Regions from separate parts of the Streptomyces sp. NPDC041814 genome, predicted to be linked through region 1. Evidence: riboswitches for the same ligand, from Rfam matches in the RefSeq annotation. Region 1 holds a riboswitch; each other region holds the start of a gene.

Region 1 (4,169 bases):
GGTGTCCTCGTCGGGGATCTGGTCGGAGTCGGCGACGAGCGCGACCTGCTCCAGGAACTCCGCGAGCGTGCCCGCGCCCTCCTCCTCGCCCCGGTCCTGCTCGAATTCGAGGGCGACGGCGGCGAGCTCCTGGAGGTTCTCGATGCGGGTCTCGTCCTGCGGGTCGGTGGAGGCCTGGAGCTCGGCGAGATAGCCCGTACGCTCCAGGACCGCTTCCAGCACCACGGCGGGGCCAGCACCGGACTCCACGACGGTGCGCAGCTCCTCCATCAGCGTGTTGAACCGCTTCACGGCGTTGGCGGAGCGGGCGGCCATGCCGTACGCCTCGTCCACGCGGCGCAGCGCCTGCGGGAAGGTGATCCTCTCGCGCAGCGAGAGCGCGTCGATCATGGCCTCGGCGCGCTCGCCGATGCCGCGCTTGGGCACGTTGAGGATGCGGCGGAGCGGGACGGTGTCCTCGGGGTTGGCGAGGACCCGCAGGTAGGCCAGGACGTCCCGGACCTCCTTGCGCTCGTAGAAGCGCACGCCGCCGACGACCTTGTAGGGCAGGCCGACGCGGATGAAGATCTCCTCGAAGACACGGGACTGCGCGTTCGTCCGGTAGAAGACGGCCACGTCGCCGGCCTTCGCGTCCCCCGCGTCGGTGAGGCGGTCGATCTCCTCGGCGACGAACTGCGCCTCGTCGTGCTCGGTGTCCGCGACGTAGCCCGTGATGCGGGCGCCGGTGCCGGCGTTGGTCCAGAGGTTCTTGGGACGGCGGCTCTCGTTGCGCTCGATGACCGCGTTGGCGGCGGACAGGATCGTCTGGGTGGAGCGGTAGTTCTGCTCCAGCAGGATCGTCGTCGCGTCCGGGTAGTCCTCCTCGAACTGGAGGATGTTGCGGATGGTCGCGCCCCGGAAGGCGTAGATCGACTGGTCCGCGTCACCCACGACGCACAGCTCGGCGGGGGCGTTCTCCGGACCGGCCGGGCCGACCAGCTCGCGTACCAGCGTGTACTGGGCGTGGTTGGTGTCCTGGTACTCGTCGACGAGGACGTGCCGGAAGCGGCGGCGGTAGTGCTCGGCGACGTCCGGGAACGCCTGGAGCAGGTGGACCGTCGTCATGATGATGTCGTCGAAGTCCAGCGCGTTGGCCTCGCGCAGCCGGGCCTGGTACATCGCGTACGCCTGGGCCAGGGTCTTCTCGAAGCCGTCGGCCGCCTGCCCGGCGAAGGTCTCCTCGTCGATGAGCTCGTTCTTGAGGTTGGAGACCTTGGCGGTGAAGGACTTCGGCGGGTAGCGCTTCGGGTCCAGCTCCAGGTCGCGGCAGACCAGGGCCATGAGCCGCTTGGAGTCGGCCGCGTCGTAGATCGAGAACGAGGACGTGAAGCCGAGCTTCTTGGACTCGCGGCGCAGGATGCGGACGCAGGCGCTGTGGAAGGTCATGACCCACATCGCGTGGGCCCGGGGCCCGACCAGCTGCTCGACGCGCTCCTTCATCTCGCCGGCGGCCTTGTTGGTGAAGGTGATCGCCAGGATCTGGCCCGGGTGGACGCCCCGCTCGGCCAGCAGGTGGGCGATGCGGTGGGTGAGCACCCGGGTCTTGCCGGAGCCGGCGCCCGCGACGATGAGCAGGGGTGACCCGGCGTGCACGACGGCGGCGCGCTGCTCGGTGTTCAGCCCGTCGAGCAGCGCCTCGGGGTCGATGACGGGGCGGTGCGCACCGTCGCGGTAGTACGCGTCCCGGGGCGGCGGGGGCCCGTCGAACACGCCCGCGAAAAGGTCCTCCGGCACCGCTTCGGGTGCGGAGTCCTCGGGGGGCGGCGGGGGCGCGTCCTCCTCCTGCTGGAGGCCGGCCAGGAAACTGTCGTCAAAGAGGCTGCTCATCGCTGTCCGAGTCTAAAGCTCTCCACTGACAGAGAGCCCCGCTCCCAAAAGGTCACGGAAATGTATCGGGCATATCGCACACCAACCTTCACAGCGGCCCCATGCGTTGGCTAGCGTGCACGTTCGGACGGCCCGTACCCCCAGAGGCGACCTACGCCGAGCGGGCCGCCGCGCCGAATCCGGGCCCGCCCGGAACCGGGGACCCACACGCAGCACCGGGGTGAATCGGTCCTTCCCCCACGGGACCGTAGGGCAGCCTTCCGTTCCGCCCGAACCCGACAGCTAACCCGGTAGGCGGTCCACGGAAGGAGATGCCGGCCTTGGCGTCGCATCGCAAACCGCGCACCCGGGTGCGCTCCACCGTCCCCGCTGTCGGGCTGACCTCGGCCGCGCTGGCCTCGGTGACCCTGCTGTCCTCGCAGAGCGCGATGGCCGCGCCCACGCCGAAGCCGAGCATCAAGGAAGTCCAGAAGAGGGTGGACGACCTCTACCGGCAGGCCGGCAGCGCGACCCAGAAGTACAACCAGGCCAAGGAGGCCACGGACAAGCAGAAGTCCAAGGTCGACACGCTCCTGGACAACGTGGCCAAGCGCACCGAGAAGCTGAACGACGCCCGCAGGACCCTGGGCAACTACGCCGCCGCCCAGTACCGCAACGGCGGCCTCGCGCCGACCGCGACCTTCTTCCTGGCCGACGACCCGCAGTCGTTCTTCGACCAGACGCACCTCATGGACCGGATGGCCGAGCGCCAGCAGCAGGCGGTCACGGAGTTCCGTACGCAGCAGGCGAAGGCGTCCGAGCAGCGGGCCGCGGCCGTCGAGAGCCTGGAGACGCTGACCGAGTCGCAGGCCGCGCTGCGCACCAGCAAGCAGAACGTCCAGACGAAGCTGACCGAGGCCCGGACGCTGCTGTCGAAGCTGACCGCCGAGGAGAAGGCGCGGCTGGCGGAGCTGGAGCGCAAGAAGGAGGCGGAGGCCGAGCGCAAGGCCGCGGAGCTGGCGAAGAAGCAGGCCGCCGCCCGTAAGGAGGCCGAGCGGAAGGCCGAGGAGTCGGGCGGCAGCGGTACGGAGACGGGTTCGGGTTCGGGTTCGGGCACGGGCACGGGTACGGACTCCGGGAGCAGCGCCTCCACGAAGGCGGAGAAGGTTCTCGCGTTCGCCCGCGCCCAGATCGGCAAGCCGTACGTCTGGGGGGCGACCGGCCCCGCCTCGTACGACTGCTCGGGGCTGACGCAGGCGGCCTGGAAGGCGGCGGGCGTGGACATCCCGCGCACCACCTGGGACCAGGTGAACGTCGGGACGCGGATCGCCACGGCCGATCTGCAACCCGGTGACCTGGTGTTCTTCTACGACGACATCAGCCACGTCGGGATCTACAAGGGCGACGGGATGATGATCCACGCGCCGAAGCCCGGGGCGAATGTGCGCGAGGAGTCGATCTACTACATGCCGATCTACGGGAGTGTGCGCCCGGCCTGACCGGGGAGCAGGGCCGGCCCGCGCGGGGCCGGCCCGGCATGGCCGCTCAGGTCCAGAGCGTCGCGATGAAGATGTTCGCCAGGGTCAGCGCGCCGACCGCCGCGAAGGCCCCCTTCTCGACCTTCTCCTCGTCCCGCTTGACGTAGACGAGCCCCAGGATCACGACCAGGAACAGCAGCTTGATGCCGATCTTGACGTTGTTCACGGGGTGGTCGTCGGCCTGGTCCAGGCCGACCAGGGCGATGCCGGTCACGAGCATGGTCAGCGCGCCGTGCAGCATGCCGGGGACGAACCGGGCGGTGCCGGCCTTCATCGCCTTCATCTGGCCGAGGAAGCCGCCGAGCAGGGCGGCGATGCCGATGATGTGCAGGGCGACGACGAAATCGATGAGTACGCGCATGGTTCCGCACCCTAGAGCCCTCTCCCCGGACCGCTCCGGGCAGGGTGGGGCCTACGGACCGCTTGAATGATGAATGCACTTTTTGCCTGATTCTGTGACCCTTTTCCCGGTCACCCATGCGCCACGAGCGGTCATCCGGTGACAATGCCACGCCAAGAGCAGGCAATAGCGGTCATAACGACACCTTCCCGTGACCTCGGATTAGCGTCCCTTCCCGGTGGCCGTGGACCAGAACCGTCCTCGCCGGCCACCGGAGAATCCCGCCGGTAGACCCCGCCGGGCCGTCGCACGGAAGGACGCCCGCCCCCGTGGCAGCGCATCGCAAACCCAGGCAGCGCCTCACCACCGCCTCCGCGGCCCGCACCGCGGCGACCCTCGCCGTCGCCGGAGCCGCGACGGCCGCCGTGCTGCCGGGAGCCGCGCAC
Region 2 (4,169 bases), on a different contig from region 1:
GCGCACCGACCTTGGTGGCCACCACGACGTCGGACCGGTTGCCGCGCGACGCGAGCCACTTGCCGATGACCGTCTCCGACTCGCCGCCCTCGTTGCCGGGAACCCAGTGCGAGTAGGCGTCCGCGGTGTCGACGAAGTTGCCGCCGGCCGCCGCGTACGCGTCGAGGACGGCGAAGGACTCGTCCTCGTCCGCGGTCCAGCCGAAGACGTTTCCACCGAGGCAGAGCGGGAAGACCTGGAGGCCCGACGGGCCGAGTTCGCGCAGTGTAGTCATAGGAGGAACAACGGCTTCCGGCCCGGCCGCTATTCCGTGCTGCATACACCGGGTGGGCGGCGGCCACGCAGACCGGCAGCCCTGACGTCGGGGGGTGTGCGTCAGGGCTGCCGGGGTTCGGAAGGCCGCGGACCGGGAACGGCGAAGGCCGCCCCGCAACCGCGGAAAGTACTGCGCGGACTCAGACCGTCAGACCGCGGGCGCGCAGCCAGGCCATCGGGTCGATGCCGGTGCCGTCCGGGGTGTGGACCTCCAGGTGGAGGTGCGGGCCGGTCACGTTGCCGGTGGCGCCGACGCGGCCGATGGTGTCGCCGGTGGTGACCTTCTGGCCGACCGTGACGCCGATCGAGGACTGGTGGCAGAACCACAGCTCGGTGCCGTCCTCCAGCTCCAGCACCGTGCGGTAGCCGTAGGCGCCGGACCAGCCGGCCGACTTGATGGTGCCGGTGTGGATGGCCTTGATCGGGGTTCCGGTCGGGGCCGCGAAGTCGAGGCCCGTGTGGTAGCCGGAGGACCACATCGAGCCGGCCTCGCCGAACGTCGAGGTGATCGTGTACGAGGAGGTGGGGATGGCGTAGCTGGCGGCGAGCTTGGCCAGGCGCAGGGCCTCGGCCTTCTTCTTCGCCTCCTCCTCCGCCTTCTTCTTCTCGGCGGCGGCCTTGGCCTCGGCCTCGTCCTGCTGCTTCTTCGCGTCGGCGGCCGCCTTCTCGGCGGCTGCCTTCTCCTCGGCCGCCTTCGCCTCGGCGTCGGCGGCGCCCTGCTGCTGCTCGGCCTGCTGGAGGATGCGGGCACGCAGCGCCTCGCCGGCGTCCGTGGTGCCCTGCTCGGCCTCGGCCGTGGTGATACCGGCGGTGGTCAGCGGAGCGGCGGCCGTAGCGGCGGCGGGGGTTTCGGCCTCGCTGTTGTCGGAGAACAACGCGCCCACGCCGGGAAGGGACTTGGCGTCGGGGAGATTGTCCGCGATGGAATCGGGAAGAGAGATGGAGACCGGCGGTTTGCTCTGCGCGGTGGCCATGCCGCCCGCGCCGACGGCCGCGATGACACCGACGCCGAGGACGGTGGAGCTACGGGCCAGACCATTGCGCTGCTTGGCGACGCGGTGCTTGCCGCGGACGGGACGGACGGACTCCTCGGTGGGGTTCCATTCCTCCCAGGTCCGCTCGGAGTCGGCGTCGTCGGCCCGGAAGCCGGGACCGGCGCCGGTGGCGAAGCCGTTGCCCCGATCGGTCGCGTAGTCGCTCCCCTGTTCCGGGATGTACGCGGTGCCGGGGCCGGACACGTAGTCGGCGCCGTACTCGGGCACGAACCGGGAGGGTGATTCGGGGGCAGGCTTGTTGGACGCCACGCGGGCGCACTCCTTTCCTTCCTTCTCGCCTACCGGGTTAGCTGACGGGTTCGGAGCAGGAAGGTCTCCTACGGGTCCCTCCGCCTCTTGTGAAGACGAAGACGCCCGATTCACCCCATGTAGGTGGTTCCCCGGTTCCCTTGCGGGATTCGGCGCACGCGCGCGGCGCCGTCCTGACGACGGCTGGGACAACCGCGCTGCGTTATCGAACGTTAATAGACAGACGGGTCCGATTCCAAGCTGTTCCCACTGATCGTTCACGTGCGCGGCCGGGACTTACGGGACACAACCGGGGGGAATCGGGCGAGTTGATCGGCGTTCAGCCACTACGTGTTTTCTGACGTTGCGTCAAATGTTATGCAGAGCGGCGCCCCTCAGTCACGCAGCGTGTCACCCTTCTTGACGATCTTCACCGTCCTCCTCCGGTCGGGCTGCCCCTCCGCCGGCCGCGCCACCGCGAGCAGCGCCATGTCGTCGGTCGACTCGCCCCCCGTGTGCAGCCGTACATCGTCGGTCAGCGCGGACAGCAGCTCCTCGGGGCCCGGGAAGAGCCGCCCGCGCAGCCGCTCCACCGGGTCGTAGAAGACGCCACCGACGTCACGGGCCTCCGACAGGCCGTCCGTGTAGAACAGCAGCGTCCCGCCGGACGGCAGCTCCCACTCGTCCGAGCGGTCCGGCCGCACCCCCAGGTCCATGCCGAGCGGCAACGCGGGCTCCGAGGGCGTCAGCGCCTCCACCACGCCGTCCCCGTACAGCAGCAACGGGTCCGGATGGCCGCGGTTCACCAGTCGTACGCGCGCCGATCCCGGCGGGACCTCCGCGAACACGGCGGTCACGAACCCCTCGAACGCGTCCAGATTGCTCCGCCGCACCGACTCACGTGCCAGCGCGTGCTCCAGCCGCCCCGCCACGCCCTCCAGCGACTCCTCCTGCTCCGCCGCCTCCCGGAACGCCCCGATCACCACCGCCACCGCGCCGACCGCCTCCAGCCCCTTCCCGCGCACGTCGCCCAGCACGAGCCGTACGCCGTACGGGGTGTCAGCGGCCGCGAAGAGGTCGCCCCCGACGAACTCGTCCGCCTGCGCCGCCTCGTACCGCGCGGCCACCTGGAGTCCGCCGAGCCGGTCGGGCGGTTCGGGGACCACGGCCCGCATGGCCGTCTCGGCGATGATCCGGGCGGACGCCAGCTGCTCGCTCCCCCGCCGCACGACCTGGTTGATCAAGCACGCCTGGAAGGCGACCGTGAGCACGGTGACGATCTCGATGAACGAGACCACCTCGATCAGATCGCCGGTGTAGAGCCGGATTCCGGCGACGGCCAGCACCGCGAGGATCCCGATCCGGATCGTGGTGCCCAGGCCGAAGAAGGGCGCGGCGATCAACGGGGCGGCCGCGAATATCGGGACGGCGGTGAAGGAGGGCGGCGTGAGGAGGTCGAACACCACCCCGATGACGATCATCGCCAAAGGCAGCACCCGGACGAAGCGACGGGTCCCCGCGCCGCCGCGCCCTCGCCACCGTCGCGCCCACTTCCCCACCTGCGGTCTCCTGCCCGGTGCGGCCGCGGCCGGTACCGCGCGCCTCCCCCAGCCTCGCGCCCGCCCGGCCACCAGGCGAATCCTCGGCCTCCGATGGGGCGAAACACGGGCACCGACAACGCATCAGGCCCGGCACGCTGCTAGCGTGCCGGGCCTGATCCTTCAGTAGCGGGGACAGGATTTGAACCTGCGACCTCTGGGTTATGAGCCCAGCGAGCTACCGAGCTGCTCCACCCCGCGTCGTTGAACCCAACTCTACGGCATGTTCGGCCCTCTCCTGACCACCCGCCCCGCGCGCACCGGCGACCCGGACCGCGGCCACCTCTGGCGGAACGTCAACGTGCTGGAATCGAGAAGGTATTGCGAGGAACATGTGTTCTGTCGCAAGGTATCTGCTGCACCCCCCGGCTCGGTGGGCTGCCCGTGTGAGCAGGCCCCCGACCGCGCATGCCCGCGCGCGGAGAGCCGCTCCCGGTCTCTGCTCGCAGCCTGTCTGGAGGGCTTTCGACCATGGCCGCACCGCTCGCCCCGGATCACACCCCCGCTCCCTCGGCCGCCCCCTCGTCACCCGTACGCGCCGCCGCCACGGGCGGACTCATCGGCGGCGTGATGGGCGCGGTGATGAGCGCGGTGGTGAACTACCTGGCGATCGGCCTCCCGGGCAGCGCGGCGGCCAACGCGGCCAACCACGCGATATCGGGCCTGATCAGCGGGTTCCTCGCCGGTTTCATCGGCATCATGGTCCACAGCAGGAAGACGGCCGCGGCCGACCGCACTCCGGCCGGCGCCTCCGAGCCGGAGAAGTAGCCTCCGCACCTCACGGCGCACCCTCCCGGCCGCCGCTCCAACGGGCGCACGGACCCATATGGCGATATGACTGATTTCAGACTCAGCCATTTCGACGGCTCCGGGAGTGGACGATGGACGACTATCCCCTGCTCAACCTGTTCTGGACGATGCTCTGGTTCTTCCTCTGGATCATGTGGCTGTTCCTCCTCTTCCGAGTCATCAT
Region 3 (4,169 bases), on a different contig from region 1:
ACCGCGGCGTCGTCCAGGATCTCCTCGATGCGCAGCAGCTGGTTGTACTTGGCGACACGGTCCGAGCGGGCCGGGGCGCCGGTCTTGATCTGACCGCAGTTCACGGCGACGGCGAGGTCGGCGATGGTGACGTCCTCGGTCTCGCCGGAGCGGTGCGACATCATGCACTTGAAGCCGTTGCGCTGGGCCAGCTCGACGGCGTCCAGGGTCTCGGTCAGCGAACCGATCTGGTTGACCTTGACGAGCAGGGCGTTGGCGGAGCCCTCCTCGATGCCGCGGGCCAGGCGCTCCGGGTTGGTGACGAAGAGGTCGTCGCCGACGATCTGGACCTTGGCGCCCAGCTTGTCGGTGATGACCTTCCAGCCGGCCCAGTCGTCCTCGTACAGCGGGTCCTCGATGGAGACCAGCGGGTACGCGGAGACGAGCTCCTCGTAGTACTCGGTCATCTCGGCGGCCGAGCGGGACTTGCCCTCGAACTCGTACGAGCCGTCCTTGTAGAACTCCGAGGCGGCGACGTCGAGCGCGAGCGCGATGTCCTTGCCCGGGGCGTAACCGGCCTCCTTGATGGCCTCGATGATGAGGTCGAGGGCGGCGCGGTTGGACTCCAGGTTCGGCGCGAAGCCGCCCTCGTCGCCGAGGCCGGTGGACAGGCCCTTGGTCTTGAGGACCTTCTTCAGCGTGTGGTAGACCTCGGCGCCCCAGCGCAGGGCCTCGGAGAAGGACTCGGCGCCGATGGGCGCGATCATGAACTCCTGGATGTCCACGTTGGAGTCGGCGTGCGAGCCGCCGTTCAGGATGTTCATCATCGGAACGGGCAGCAGGTGCGCGTTCGGGCCGCCGAGGTAGCGGAACAGCGGGAGGTCGCTGGCCTCGGAGGCGGCGTGGGCGACGGCGAGGGAGACGCCGAGGATGGCGTTGGCGCCGAGCGAGCCCTTGTTCTCCGTGGCGTCCAGGTCGAACATCGCCTGGTCGATGAGGCGCTGCTCGGTGGCGTCGTAGCCGACGAGCTCCGGGCCGATCTGCTCGATCACGGCGAGGACGGCCTTCTCGACGCCCTTGCCCTGGTAGCGGTTGGGGTCGCCGTCACGAAGCTCAATGGCCTCGAACGCGCCGGTGGAGGCGCCGGACGGAACAGCAGCACGACCGGTGCTGCCGTCGTCGAGGCCGACCTCGACCTCGACCGTGGGGTTGCCCCGGGAGTCGAGGATTTCCCGGGCTACGACGACGTCGATGGACGGCACGAGGCATCTCCTTCTGGGATATGACGCTGGTTGTGCAGGGTCACTTTGGCCTTGCGACAAGAGCCTAACCGGCCCGGCCGTCGGCGTCGGCCGACCGCCCGTCCCCTGGGACGAAAAAGGACCCAAGGGCGGGCATACCGGGCCGAAAGACCGGATAACTACTGACCAGTAACTACAACAGTTGAACGATCACGGGCCGCCCGCCGGCCCCAATGCGGCGTGCCCCGGCCCGGCACACACGGGGGGAGAGTGCGTGCCGGGCCGGGGCGGCCTGAGCGGTCAGCGAGGAGGGGCCGCGGTTACTTCGTCAGGTGGAGCTGCTGGCCCGGGTAGATCAGGTCGGCGTCCTGGACGATGTCCTTGTTCAGCTTGAACAGCTGCTCCCAGCCACCCTTGACGTGGTGGTCCGCGGCGATCCCGCTCAGCGTGTCACCGGCGACGACCTTGTACTCGCCGTCACCCTTGGCGACCTTCTTGCCGGTGGGGGTGGTGACCGTCTTCTTCGGGGCGTCCGAGCGGTCGGAGCGGTTGGTGGCCGGGGCCTCGGTGCGCTCGGCCTTCTTCGGGGCGGCCTCCTGCTTGGGGGCGGCCTCCTGCTTCGCGGCACCGGAGCCGGTGTCGACACCCGGGTCGACACCGTCGTTGGTCAGGTTTCCGGCACCGGCGCAGGACCAGGCGCCCGGGCCCTGCATGTCGAGGAGCTTCTCGGCGGTGGCGATCTGCTGGGCCTTGGTGGCCAGGTCGGCGCGGGGCGCGTACTGCGTACCGCCGGCGGCGGCCCAGCTGGACTGGGAGAACTGCAGGCCGCCGTAGTAGCCGTTGCCGGTGTTGATCGACCAGTTGCCGCCGGACTCGCACTGGGCGACGGCGTCCCACGTGGCGACGGAGGCGGCGGAGGCGTTGGTCGCACCCATCAGCGGCACGGCAACGGCGGCACCGGCGACACCGGCGAGCGTCGCGACACGGACGGCCTTGGAGGGGCGGCGGTGCTTGTTGCCCTTGCGGTTGAACAGCATCGAGTCTTCTCCTCACCGACGCCTGCGAGGTGAGCTGTCGGGTTCGGGCCAAGTGAGTTGCCCGGCCGCGCTCCTGGCGCGACTTCACCCCTAGCCGGCCCCGGTTCGTCTCCCGACGACCGGGCCCAGCGCCTACCTGGGTCCCCCGCTCCTGCCTACGGCGCTTTCGCGTCTGTTCCCCCCGACCGACGGCAGGATTCGGCGTGACGGTCGACGGGGCCCGCGGTGCGAGCGGTTCCGACCGTAATCACACCCACCGGCCATATTCAAAGAAGGACATACCGGATAATCATCCCGTAAGAGCATCCGATGAACCCTCATTTGTGCAGGTCGGAAGGGATGCGGCGGGACCTCCCGGACAAGGGGCGTCAGTTCACGCAAAGAGACCCATGTCTCACTCGGTCAAAAGTGGGACATGGGCCTCTTAAACCACCCAAAGCACAAAGGGCTCTAACGGCTCATCCGGCGCTCGCTGCGGCCCGCTCCGGGGCCGTGTCACCCAGGCCCAGATCGAGGTTCTGGCCGGGCAGGATGAGGTCCGGGTCGGAGCCCACCTCGCCCTTGTTCGCCTCGTACAGCTCGGGCCAGCCGCCGGGCAGGTCCTGCGCGTCGGCGATCGCCCAGAGGTTGTCGCCCGGCCGCACGGTGTACGTGCCGTCGGCCGGCCGCGTGGCGCTGTCGCGCGCGTCGCCGTCACCCCGCGAAGCGTGCCGGCCGGCATCGCGCCCGTCGGCCGCCCGGGCGGCGTCGTCGGCGGCCGGGGCGCCCCGGTGCTTGCCACCCTTCGCCCCCGCGTCGTCCGTCGCACGGGCGGAGGGGTCCGCGGAGGGGTCGGCCGAGGGCGCGGAAGAGGGGTCGGCCGAGGCGGACGGGGTGTCGGACGGAGTGCCCGAGGGGTCGGCGGACGGGGAGGCGTCGGCCTCGGCGCTCCTGCCCGCATGCTTGCCGGAGCTCTTGCCGGCGGCCTTGCCCGTGGTGGCCGCGCCGGACGCCTCGTCCGAGGGGGTGGCCGACGCGTCCGAGGAGGCGTCGTCCACCGGGTCGGTGCCGAGACCGGCGTCGAGGCCCGAGTCGGCGCCCCGCGCGGGCTCGCCCGCGTCCTCGTCGCCCGGGTCCACGTCCGCCGCGCCCGCGGCCTTGGTGAGCCCGGAGATCACCGCACAGCTCGGCCACGCCTTCGGGCCCTTGGCGGCCAGGACCCGCTCGGCCACCGCGATCTGCTGCGAGCGGCTGGCGAGGTCGGCGCGCTCGGCGTAGGCCTCACCGCCGTACGCCTTCCACAGCTCCGGCGTGAACTGGAGGCCGCCGTAGGAGCCGTTGCCGAGGTCGGCGCTCCACATCCCGCCGCTCTCGCAGTCGGCCACCCGGTCCCAGGTCGTCGCGTCCGCGGCGTGTGCGCTTGCCGCGCCGAGCAGCGGGATGGCGATGGCCGAGCCGGTGACGCCTGCGGCGACCACGATCGCGGGTGCCTGACGAGGGCGGCGGTGTCTGCCGTTCGCGGAGCCCATGGGAGATGCCTTCCGTGTGACTGACAAGCGACTGGAGAGTCGAACGGTGAACCTAGCGAAACTCGAACGTGAGTCACAAGTCGATGCAGCAGAGATCACGTGAAAGTCACAGAGTTGACGGAGTGTCACTTTCCTCGGTGCGCGCTCCCGGCGTGAAGTGCACCGGCAGGGTGCGCAGTCCGCGCATGATGAGCCCGCCACGCCACCGCAAATCGCCCGATTCTCCCGCGAGTCGCAGGTCCGGAAGGCGTGTCAGCAGGGTGGCGAGCGCGGCCTGTCCCTCCAGCCGGGCGAGCGGCGCTCCCAGACAGTAATGAATGCCGTGGCCGTAGCCGAGGTGCTGATTGTCACTCCGAGACAGGTCCAGGGTGTCCGGCCCGGCGAACCGCTCGGGGTCCCGGTCG
Region 4 (4,169 bases), on a different contig from region 1:
GAAGTCCCCGTGCGCGGAAACGGGTGAGACCTGGGTCGCCGGGCCGGGCTCCGGGAGCCGGTCCGCGAGGAGTACCGCGAGCCGGTCGGCCCAGCCGACGAACGTGCCGTCCGGGCCGGGGTCGCCGACTCCCTCGGTGAAGCTGTCGCCAATCGCCGCGTACGACCCGATGGCGCCCTGTCGGTCGATGGCGCCCTGTTGAAGGTTGTTCGAATCGTCTGCCACAACCGCATATCCTGCACCCCGGAATGTGACCTACGCGACCGTAATAAGGGGTTGACGGGTGGTGAGATAAACCACCCGGTCAGTTTTCGGTAAAGGGGGAATAAGCAGAGGGACGGCGCACCGCCGTGCGCCGTCCCTCTGTGCCGTTCAGTGACCCGGATCACCGGGCCGGTACTGCCTGGATCAGACGTAGATCCCGTGCGACGCCAGGTAGGCGATCGGGTCGATGTCCGAGCCGTACTCCGGGCCGGTGCGGACCTCGAAGTGGAGGTGCGGGCCGGTGGCGTTGCCGGTGGAGCCGGAGAGGCCGACCTGCTGGCCCGCGGTCACGGTCTGGCCCGCCGAGACGGAGAGCGAGGACATGTGGCCGTACTGGGAGTAGTGGCCGTCGGCGTGCTTGATGACGACCTGGTTGCCGTAGGCGCCGCCCCAGCCGGCGGTGACGACGGTGCCGGAGGCGATGGCCTTCACGCTGGTGCCGGTGGAGACGGGGAAGTCGATGCCGGTGTGGCTGCCGCTGGACCAGTTGGCGCCGGAGGCGCGGTACGCGGTGGTGTGGTTGCCCGGGACCGGGTGGACGTAGCCGGAAGCGTTGTCCTGGGAGGCGGGGGCCTTGGTCTCGGTCTGCGCCTCGGTCTTGGTCTCGACCTTGGGCTCGGCCTTGGTCTCCGCCTTGGGCGCGGCCTTCGTCACGGTCTTCTCCGCCGTCTTGGCGGGGGCCTCGGACGTGGTGGCGGCGGGGGCCGCCTTGGCGCCGAGGGTCAGCTTCATGCCCGGGAAGATCAGGCTCGGGTTCTCACCGACGACCTCGCGGTTGTCCTGGTACAGCTTGTGCCAGCCGCCCTTGAGGTGGTGCTGGGCCGCGATCTTCGACAGGTAGTCGCCGGAGACGACGGAGTACGTGGTGGTGCCGGTGCTCTTCGCGGGCGCGGCCGGGGCGGTGTGCGCGGCGGCCGACTTCGACGTGGCCGGGGCGGACTGCTCCGCGGCGTGGGCACCGGTGGCGCCGAGCAGCGGGAGCGCGATGACGGCGCCGCCGGCGCTCGCGGCGACGACGCCGCGGGCGATGGTGCTGGACTTGGGACGGCGGTGCTTACCCGAATTGGGCATGAAGAATTTCCTCTCCGGCGCCTGCGAGGTGAGCTGTCGGGTTCGGGCTGGAGATGCCCGGCCGCGCCTGGCGCGGCTTCACCCCTAGCCGTCCGGTCGTCCCGGTCGGCGGCTTACCTGGTTCCCCCGCTCCTGCCACACGGTGAAGGGATGCGAATTCCGGACGGCGGCAGGATTGGGCGTTCCATCCGGATGGACATGGAACGTAAGCGAGCCTGGACGGCGGAAACAAGCCGCGGGTTCGGCGCCGGATTCGGCACCGGAATTGCGGTGCCGAATTCCGGTCACACTCCGTGGATTACGGATCTTGGCTTTCCGCGCGGCGCGGGGATTACCCAGCCGGGGCGTCACCACACACCGTCACGGATATGATCCCGCTCACGAGCGGGTGATCATCTCCCTAGCAACCGGGGCACTTTGTCCATAACGCCTTAATACGGACATGTCATGGCCATCATCCACGGCGCAGCCGCACCACCCGCGCGTCCAGGTCGCCGCGCAGCCCCGTCCGCAGCCCGTGGTGCATCAGCAGCGAACCGTGGTGCACCGCCCCGGTGTCCAGGCAGGTGTACGTCGCCTCCGGGTCGAGCCCGCGCAGCCGCAGCGCCGGCGGCTCCTCCCCGTACCGCTGCGCGTGGAGCCACGCCAGCACGACGGTGTCCGCACCCCGCACGTACTGCACGGCGCTGAGCCCGGGGCCCGGGGCGCGCAGCCGGTAGAGCTCGCCCAGCTGCACCACCGGGCGGATCTCCTTGTACAGCTCCACCCACCCGCGCGCCTCGTCCAGTTCGGCCGCGCTCCACTCGGTGAGGTCCCCGCCGATCCCCAGCACCCCGGCCATCGCGCTGACGAACCGGAAGCGCAGCGAGGAGCGGCGTCCGTTCAGCTGGACGTTCGGGCTGTCGGTCACCCAGGCCGCCATCACGCGCGCCGGGTGGAGATGCCCGAAGCCGTGCTGGATGGCGAGGCGGTCCAGCGGATCGGTGTTGTCGGACGTCCAGACCTGGTCCGTACGCGAGAGGATGCCGAGGTCGATCCGGCCGCCGCCGCCCGAGCAGGACTCGAAGGCGACGCCGGGATGGGCGGCTCGCAGCCGGTCGAGCAGCGCGTAGAGGGCGTCCACGTGCTCGGTCCACAGACGCTGGGGGTAGTCGGCGCCGGGCCAGCCGGCATCCGAGAAGCAGCGGTTGAAGTCCCATTTCACGTAGTCGACGGGCGTGTCGGTCAGCAGGGCGTCCAGGCTCTCCCACAGGTGGGCCCGCACATCGGGGCGGGCGAGGTTGAGGACCAGCTGATTGCGGAATTCGGTGCGTTCCCGGCCGGGGAAGTGCTGGACCCAGTCCGGGTGGGCTCGGTAGAGGTCGCTGTCGGGGTTGACCATTTCCGGCTCGACCCAGATGCCGAACCGCATGCCGAGTCCGTGCACATGGCGGGCGAGCGGCCCGAGGCCGTCGGGAAAGCGCTCCGGATTCGGCGTCCAGTCGCCGAGCCCGGCCCGGTCGCTCACCCGCCGGCCGAACCAGGCGTCGTCCACGACGAACAGCTCGACGCCCAGCGCGGCGGCCCGGTCGGCCAGGGCCCGCTGCTGGTCCTCCGCGATGTCGAAGCCGGTGGCCTCCCAGGAGTTGTAGAGCACCGGACGCGGCTCGGCGGCGTCCGGGATCACATGGGCGAGCTGCCAGGCGTGCCAGGCGCGGCCGGCCCCGCCGAAGCCGTCCCGGCTCCACAACCCGGCGAAGACCGGGCTGGTGTACGACTCCCCCGGCGCGAGCCGCAGCAGCCCGGAGTCGTCGTATCCGGCGCCGCCGGTGATCTGCACGAGCCCGTCGGGCAGCCGCTGGACGGCGATGCGCCAGGAGCCGGACCAGCCGAGCGCGCAGCCGTAGACCTCCCCGGAATCCTCGGTCGCGGCGCCGTCCGCGTCCAGGGCGACCCAGGGCAGGCCCTGGTGGCCGGTGTGACCCCGCCGGCTGGAGAGCAGGTGTTCCCCGTACGCCAGCTCGGTACGCTCCAGCTGGGTCTCCGCCGCCCAGCGGCCGTGCAGCCGGGTGAGCCGCCAGGCGTCGCGCGCGGGCAGCGCCCAGGCGGCGGCGTCGGCCCGCAGCAGTTCGAGGGGCGGCCCGTCCGGTCCCGTGTGGGTGAGCGTGGTCCAGCGTTCGATGACGTCGGAGTCGTCCCGCATCCGGTAGTGCAGGGTGATCGCGAGGCGGTGCACCGGGTCGTCGAAGGAGAGCCGCAGTTCGTCGCCGTCCACCGAGTCCCCGGCGAAGACCCAGGCGGTCCCGCGCACCTCGTCGGTGCGCACCGACAGGGCGGGGCGGACGAACCGCGGTCCACCCTCCACCGGATACTCCTCGCGGCCGTCGAGCGGGGACTCGAAGCCCCGGGCAGGCGGTGCGGGCGCCGCGGCCAGGGCCCGGGCCGCCGGAAGGGAGATGCGCGGGCCCCAGTGGAGATGCAGCAGTTCGTGCCGCTCCGTGAGGCACAGGGCGTAGCTTCCGCTCGCCCCCGTCAGCAGCCAGATCCGGTCGCCGGTCTCGATCATCGCGCCCCCGTCCACATGCGTTCACAGATTCACACAGGTCCGCACATCATCGACCGTCCCCTGAGCGAGGGCAACGGTGCATGCCCGGAAATCCGGCTGCGGCGACCGAGTGACAGTCCGGGGAACCGATGTCGTATCGTCGCGGCCATGGGCCCGCCGGCGACACGCGCCCGGGCAGAGCCTCCAGGAGTGACCGTGACGCAGCAACTGCCGCAGACCCCGCCGACGGAGCCCGTTCTCACCGGTGTCCGCAACTTCCGCGACGTGGGCGGTCTCCCCACCGCCGACG

Evidence for each region. A riboswitch is a leader RNA that binds a small molecule or an ion and turns the genes downstream of it on or off. The one in region 1 is predicted to bind cyclic di-AMP.
Region 2: it holds a riboswitch for cyclic di-AMP, as region 1 does, so the genes downstream of both, ACZ6C6_RS25835 (M23 family metallopeptidase) here and ACZ6C6_RS17870 (C40 family peptidase) in region 1, are expected to answer to the same signal.
Region 3: it holds a riboswitch for cyclic di-AMP, as region 1 does, so the genes downstream of both, ACZ6C6_RS20945 (transglycosylase family protein) here and ACZ6C6_RS17870 (C40 family peptidase) in region 1, are expected to answer to the same signal.
Region 4: it holds a riboswitch for cyclic di-AMP, as region 1 does, so the genes downstream of both, ACZ6C6_RS30135 (M23 family metallopeptidase) here and ACZ6C6_RS17870 (C40 family peptidase) in region 1, are expected to answer to the same signal.

What each region holds. Positions count from the first base shown of each region.
Region 1 is NZ_JBVJAM010000006.1:247,817-251,985, reverse strand. It holds gene pcrA (DNA helicase PcrA) at 1-1,866, opposite strand, end outside; cyclic di-AMP (ydaO/yuaA leader) riboswitch at 2,028-2,179, shown strand; gene ACZ6C6_RS17870 (C40 family peptidase) at 2,178-3,344, shown strand; gene ACZ6C6_RS17865 (hypothetical protein) at 3,391-3,744, opposite strand; gene ACZ6C6_RS17860 (C40 family peptidase) at 4,053-4,169, shown strand, end outside.
Region 2 is NZ_JBVJAM010000011.1:22,398-26,566, forward strand. It holds gene ACZ6C6_RS25830 (aldo/keto reductase) at 1-274, opposite strand, end outside; gene ACZ6C6_RS25835 (M23 family metallopeptidase) at 456-1,619, opposite strand; cyclic di-AMP (ydaO/yuaA leader) riboswitch at 1,631-1,784, opposite strand; gene ACZ6C6_RS25840 (PP2C family protein-serine/threonine phosphatase) at 1,994-3,157, opposite strand; tRNA gene ACZ6C6_RS25845 (tRNA-Met) at 3,324-3,397, opposite strand; gene ACZ6C6_RS25850 (hypothetical protein) at 3,668-3,964, shown strand; gene ACZ6C6_RS25855 (SHOCT domain-containing protein) at 4,078-4,169, shown strand, end outside.
Region 3 is NZ_JBVJAM010000008.1:93,455-97,623, forward strand. It holds gene eno (phosphopyruvate hydratase) at 1-1,241, opposite strand, end outside; gene ACZ6C6_RS20945 (transglycosylase family protein) at 1,541-2,257, opposite strand; cyclic di-AMP (ydaO/yuaA leader) riboswitch at 2,262-2,430, opposite strand; gene ACZ6C6_RS20950 (transglycosylase family protein) at 2,716-3,765, opposite strand; gene ACZ6C6_RS20955 (cytochrome P450 family protein) at 3,872-4,169, opposite strand, start outside.
Region 4 is NZ_JBVJAM010000015.1:8,858-13,026, reverse strand. It holds gene ACZ6C6_RS30140 (SGNH/GDSL hydrolase family protein) at 1-225, opposite strand, end outside; gene ACZ6C6_RS30135 (M23 family metallopeptidase) at 409-1,335, opposite strand; cyclic di-AMP (ydaO/yuaA leader) riboswitch at 1,339-1,500, opposite strand; gene ACZ6C6_RS30130 (alpha-galactosidase) at 1,790-3,880, opposite strand; gene ACZ6C6_RS30125 (tyrosine-protein phosphatase) at 4,076-4,169, shown strand, end outside.